Regions from separate parts of the Megamonas hypermegale genome, predicted to be linked through region 1. Evidence: a T-box and tRNA genes for the amino acid it is inferred to sense, from the RefSeq annotation. Region 1 holds a T-box; the other holds one or more tRNA genes.
The links. The T-box of region 1 lies ahead of thrS (threonine--tRNA ligase). A T-box ahead of a tRNA ligase gene usually reads a tRNA of that ligase, here a tRNA-Thr.
Positions count from the first base shown of each region.

Region 2: it has a tRNA-Thr gene. The T-box ahead of thrS (threonine--tRNA ligase) is inferred to sense a tRNA for this amino acid. The anticodon was not compared.

Region 1 covers NZ_LT906446.1:1,199,230-1,202,660, reverse strand. The annotation lists gene thrS (threonine--tRNA ligase) at 1-1,629, opposite strand, end outside; T-box leader at 1,669-1,885, opposite strand; gene CKV65_RS05680 (YdcF family protein) at 1,985-2,797, shown strand; gene cobD (threonine-phosphate decarboxylase CobD) at 2,857-3,431, opposite strand, start outside.
Region 2 covers NZ_LT906446.1:118,423-121,853, forward strand. The annotation lists gene CKV65_RS00570 (HAD family hydrolase) at 1-39, opposite strand, end outside; gene CKV65_RS00575 (LysR family transcriptional regulator) at 128-1,009, opposite strand; tRNA gene CKV65_RS00580 (tRNA-Thr) at 1,158-1,233, shown strand; gene panC (pantoate--beta-alanine ligase) at 1,584-2,438, shown strand; gene panD (aspartate 1-decarboxylase) at 2,438-2,821, shown strand; gene CKV65_RS00595 (GTP-binding protein) at 2,962-3,431, shown strand, end outside.

The sequences.
Region 1 (3,431 bases):
TTTAACCTGTACAGGAGCAAGCCAAGCAGGAAATGCACCAGCATAGTTTTCAATCAAGATACCGATAAAGCGTTCGATACTTCCGTATACAACGCGGTGAATCATTACAGGACGATGTTTTTGACCATCTTCACCGATGTATGTGAGGTCGAATTTTTCAGGCATGAGCATATCAAGCTGAATTGTACCGCATTGCCAAGTACGACCGATGGAGTCAGTTAAATGGAAGTCGATTTTTGGACCGTAGAAAGCGCCATCGCCTTCGTTGATAACGTATTTTAAGCCACGATGTTCAAGTGCGTTTTTAAGTGCATTTGTAGCGAGTTCCCAAACTTCATCAGAACCCATGGAATCATCTGGGCGTGTGCTGAGTTCAGCATGGTAAGTCAAACCGAATGTGCTGTAAACTTGGTCGAATAAGTCGATAGTTTTTTGAATTTCGCCTTCAATCTGGGAAGGAAGCATGAAGATATGAGCATCATCTTGAGTGAAGTTACGAACACGCATTAAGCCGTGTAAAGCACCGGATAATTCATGACGATGAACAAGACCGAGTTCGCCAAGACGAAGTGGTAAATCACGATAGCTGTGTTGCTGAGTGAGGTAAACGAGCATACCGCCTGGGCAGTTCATAGGTTTGATAGCGTAATCTTCACCATCGATTTTAGTGAAGTACATATTTTCTTTGTAGTGGTCCCAGTGACCAGAAGTTTCCCAAAGTTTGCGGTTCAAAATCATTGGAGTTTTAATTTCCTGATAACCGAATTTGCGATGAACTTCACGCCAATAGTTGATGAGTTCGTTTCTGATTACCATTCCGTTTGGATGGAAGAATGGGAAGCCAGGGCCTTCTTCATGTAAGCTGAATAAATCGAGTTCTTTACCAAGTTTACGGTGGTCACGTTTTGCAGCTTCTTCGAGCATTTTTAAATATGCGTCTAAATCTGCTTGTTTTTCAAATGCTGTACCGTAAATACGTTGGAGCATTTTATTTTTTTCATTGCCGCGCCAATAAGCACCAGCTACGGACTGTAATTTTAAAGCTTTTACTTTACCAGTAGAAACAACGTGTGGGCCAGCACAGAGGTCTGTGAAATCGCCTTGTGTGTACATTGTAATCATAGCGTCTTCTGGTAAATCGTTGATTAATTCAACTTTATAGATTTCACCTTGAGCGTTAAAGAAATCGAGTGCTTCTTGGCGAGTTACTTCTTTGCGCACGATTGGAAGATTTTCTTTAACGATTTTTTTCATTTCTTTTTCGATTTTAAGTAAATCTTCATTGTTAAGCTGATGGTCCATATCGAAATCATAGTAAAAACCATTATCGATAGCAGGGCCAATTGCTAATTTTACATTTTTATCGCCATAAAGACGTTTTACAGCTTGTGCCATGATATGAGCAGCACTATGGCGGAGTGCCCAGCGGCCGTCAGCGTCTTCAAAAGTCAAGATATCGATTTGATGGTCGCCATCGATAACAGTAGTTAAATCTCTAGTTTCACCATCAATTTTGCAAGCAAGAGCTTTTTTAGCTAAAGAATTGCTGAGATTTTTTACAAAATCAAGAACAGTAGTACCTTCTGCAACTTCGCGAACGGCACCGTCTTTTAATGTAATTTTTGCCATTATAAAATAACCTCCTAAAAATAAAAAAAGCCCCATCCCTAAAGGGACGAGACTGTTACTTCGCGGTTCCACCCTGTTTGTTATATAATATAACCAACTCGAAATGATAACGGATACTCTCCGGCAAAACTTACTATTATTTCAGCTTTGCAGTTTGAAAGTGGTAATTATAAAAGATAATTTAAGAAGCTCACAGCAAATGCTTCTCTCTCTGAAAACATGGCTTTTATAATCATGTCTTTCGCATTACTTTTTATTTATTGAACGTATCCTCATTATAATCAACAGAGTTAGTCATGTCAAGGAATTTTATCTATAATAATAGTAAATAATTGTGGTAGGAAGTGAATTATAAATGAATGAAAAACGAGCAAAACTTTTAACTATAAAAGATGATTTAAATATATTAGTGGACTTTTTAGCGAAGCGAGATATAGAAAGTTTGACTTCAAATGCTTTAGAAGAAAAATATAAGATTTCGCAAGTGGATTTATTGATTTTATTTGGCGGTTGCATACCAGAAGGCATTGAAGTTTTTCATGCGGCATATGAAAATAATTTTGCTAAAAATTATATGATTGTTGGCGGCGCAGGGCATACAACGGATATTTTGCGCAGTAAAATGCAATTGGTTTTACATGATTTTGATGTAGCGGATAAGAGCGAAGCGGAAATCATGATGATGTATTTAAAGCAAAAATACGATATGCAAGATGTGATTTTAGAAACGAAGTCGACTAATTGTGGCAATAATGTAATAAATGCACTTGATTTAGTGAAACAAATGCAGTTAAACGTTAAATCAATTGTATTTATACAAGATACTACGATGCAACACCGCATGGAAGCAGGTTTTAGAAAATATTTAAAAGATGATGTTAAATTGATTAATTTTGCGGGATATAAAGTGTATTTTACAATAAAAGATGACAAGCTCATGATTGAAGATAATGATTTATGGGGTATGTGGGATAAATATAAATACATGGAGCTATTATTAGGGGAGATACCGCGTTTAAGAGATGATATCAATGGATATGGGCCAAATGGAAAAAATTTTATAGCGCATGTAGATATACCGCTGAGAGTGGAACAGGCTTTTTTGAATTTAAAGCAACAGTTAAATGTGCAGATTAGAAAAGCAAATGAATTATTTGCCACTAAATAATTGAATATAACTAAAAAAGATAGTAACTATTTGATTGATAGCTACTATCTTTTAATTTTTTATTCGAGAATTTCGGTCAAAGCGTCGACTAATTCGTCATTTTCTTCGCGTGTTCTAACTGCAAAGCGAACGTAATTTTCATCAAGTCCAGGATAATTAGCACAGTTGCGAATTATGATATTGTATTTTAAGAGTTTTTCACGCAATTGAGTTGCTGTGAGCCCTGTTTTAGAGATATTGACGAGAATGAAATTTACAGTAGGTTCATAGACCTTTAATTTATCTAAAGTGGAAAGTTCCTCATAGAGATAATTTATTTCTGTGCGCGTATAAGTGCGACTGCGTCTTTGATATTTTTTATCATCGAGTGCAGCCATTCCTGCCGCTTGAGCAAGTGAATTTACATTCCAAATATCTTTAGCAGCGTAAAGTGGGTCTAAAACTTCGTGGTCAGTAGCGGCAAAGCCGAGGCGAAGTCCAGGAATGGCATAGAATTTTGTTAATGAATGAAGCACGAGCAAATTGTGATACTTTTCAACGAGTGGAAGTACAGAAAATGCTTCACTTGTCTTTATAAAATCCATGAAGGATTCATCGACAACGACAAAACAGCCATTGTTTTCAGCATGTTCGA
Region 2 (3,431 bases), 1.1 Mb from region 1:
AATAATTACACCGTCCATATCAAAAATAACTGCTTTCATTAAGGAGGTCCTCCAATTAATTTATATTATAAGAAAAACTCTTACAATAAGTAAGCATAGCATTTATAAGCTAAAACAGCAAGTAAGATTATTTTTTACTGAATTTATCGATAACGAAGTTTTGAAAGCGATGAGCTGCAAGAGACATTGGTCTATTAGCATACCAAGCAAGACCAATTTCACGAATACATTTTAAGTTATTAGTAGAGAGAAATTTTATATCCAAATGGTCCATACCTGGAATTTTAGGTACAAGAGAAACACCAAGTCCTGCGGCAACAAGGCTTGCGACAGTTACAATTTCATCACCTTCAAAACGAATTTTTGGATGAATGGAAGCGAGTTCAAATAATTGTTCTGTCTTAGTGCGTAAACCGTAACGTGGTTTTAAAGTGATAAATGGTTCAGAAGCAATTTCTTCTAGGCTTATGATATCTTTTTTTGCTAAAGCATGATTAGTCGGTACTATGATATATAATTCTTCTGTAAGTAAAGGAACCCAAGCAATATCTGACATATTGATGGGAGCACTACATAAACATAAATCGGATTCACCTTTAAATAATTGCTTGGATAATAAAAATGAATGATTTTGACTTAAAGAAAATTGAATTTTAGGGTAGATTTTGCGAAATTCCTTTACTAAATCAGGCACAAGGTAGGCACCAAGTGAATGCATAAATGATAGATTAACGACTCCACTATCTGGTTCAGCCATATTCATAATATCTTGATGAGCAGTTTCTAGTTCTAATAATATTCTTTCAGCATAGGATAAAAAAGTTTGACCGTATTGTGTGAGTGCTACTTTGCGACTGTCACGTGTAAATAATTTTACATTTAAATCTTTTTCCAAACGACCTATGGAACGACTTAGTGCCGGTTGAGAAACATTTAAAGATTTGGCGGCTTTAGTAAAATTTTTAATATGGGCTAAAGCCACAAAATATTCCAATTGATTTAATTCCATGTAAAAAGCTCCTTCAAACTATTGTATATTTCATTTGTGTATATTGTATATTTAAAAAGAATAGTATATTTATTATAAGCTAAATTCCGCCATCGTGCAGTAAAAAGTATTGACAAAATTTTTCTTATGAATTAATATAAATTATATTGCTGGTATAGCTCAGCTGGTAGAGCAACGCATTCGTAATGCGTGGGTCGCAGGTTCAAATCCTGTTACCAGCTCCAGTCGAAAATAAAGCCTTTGCTTGATGCAAGGGCTTTTTTTATTTATTGAAATAATATTTTAAATGTGATATTATAAGCAACGTAACAAACAAAATAGTGAACAGTATCATGAATTTGAACTGTATCAAGTTTAATTAAAAATTTGTTATGTATAATTTTAATATCGCTTGGATTATTTACTATAACCGAGACGAATGCGCTGCAAAACTTTAAAAATAAGATGAAGTTTAATCAAATTGATTAAGCTTATTTTACTATGAACGCATTTGTGAATGCGTTTTTTTTAGTTTATAAAGAATTTGCGGCATTCTCTTTACGTTTGTTACAAAAAAACGAAGGAGAGATTTTTAATGATTTTATGTCAAAACGTAGCTGAATTAAAAAATTTAGTTGCCACTTTTAAACAAAATGGAAAGTCTATTGGTTTAGTACCTACAATGGGAGCACTTCATGAAGGTCATGCTTCTCTTATCAAAGCTGCTCATGCAGAAAATGATATTACTATTGTAAGTGTTTTCGTAAATCCTACACAATTTGGACCGAATGAAGATTATGCAGCATATCCGAGAACTTTGGAAAAAGATTGCACTGTTGCAGAAAATGCAGGCGCAGATGTTGTCTTTGCCCCTAAAAAAGAAGATTTATATCCTAATAAAGATATGACTTGGGTAGAAGTAACAGGCGATATAACAAAAGTTTTGTGTGGCAGAACTAGACCTATTCACTTCCGTGGCGTTACAACAGTAATCACTAAATTATTTAATTTGACTATGCCAAATAGAGCGTATTTTGGTTTAAAAGATGCACAGCAAACACAAGTTTTACAACGTATGGTGGATGATTTATTTTTCAATGTTAATTTGAGAATTATGCCAATCGTACGTGAAGCTGATGGACTTGCAAAAAGCTCACGCAACGTTTATTTATCTCCAGAAGAAAAAAAAGCAGCACTTATTTTATCTAAGAGCTTAAAACACGCACAGGATTTATTTTTACATGGTGAAAGAAATTCAGCAAAAATCGTAGATGCTGTAACACAAATGATTAAAAGTGAACCTTTGAGCGATATCGATTATGTAGAAATGTATAAATTGCCAGGACTTTTGCCAGTAGATGAAGTTATTTCTGGTAAAGTTTTATTGGCACTTGCCGTTAAATTTGGTACTACACGTTTAATTGATAATGTTATTTTGGAGGATAAATAATGCTTTACAATATGTTTCATGGAAAAATTCATCGTGCTACAGTAACACAGGCTAATCTTGAATACATGGGCAGTATCACAATTGATGAAGATTTATTGGAAATGGCTGGCATTTTGCCTGGTGAAAGAGTACAAGTAGTCAACAATAATAATGGCGAACGTTTAGAAACATATACTATTGCTGGTAAACGTGGCAGCGGTGTTATTTGTTTAAATGGAGCAGCAGCGCGCAGAGCACAAGTTGGTGATACTGTTATCATCATAGCGTATGCTATGATGGATAAAGCAGAAGCGGAAAGTTTAGTGCCAAAAGTTGTTATGGTAGATGAACGCAATCACCCAGTAAAAGTGCGCGGTACAGAATTAGAAGCTGAAATTGGCTGATATATATAAATTAATTAAGTAATTATAATACAAGTTTAAAAATAGGGGTATGTATACATTTGATATATATGCCCCTATTTTTTATTAAAATTTTGTTTTATAATATGTTCCGTGTAAATAAAACAGAGGAGATGATTTTGGTGAAGTTGATAACTTTTGCTGGCCCGCCATCTGTAGGGAAAACTTCTGTTATTTTGCGTTTAATTGAAGTTTTGCGTAGAGATGATAAAAAAGCGGGAGTAATTAAGTTTGATTGTCTGACAACTTTTGACCGCCAAATATACGAACAAGATGATATCCCAGTTCAAATAGGATTATCGGGAAAATTTTGTCCAGACCATTTTTATATAAGCAATATTGAAGAAGGTGTGAGCTGGGGAAAGAGTCAGGGATTTGATTATCTCATAACTGAAAGTGCTGGGCTTTGTAATCGTTGTTCACCGTATATTGAAGGTATCTTAGCGGTATGCGTTATTGATTGTTTATCAGGCATACGAACACCGCGCAAAATTGGTCCAATGGTGAAATTTGCTGATGTGATTGTCGTAACGAAAGGCGATATAATTTCACAAGCTGAACGAGAAGTCTTTTTATACAATGTTTATCAGGC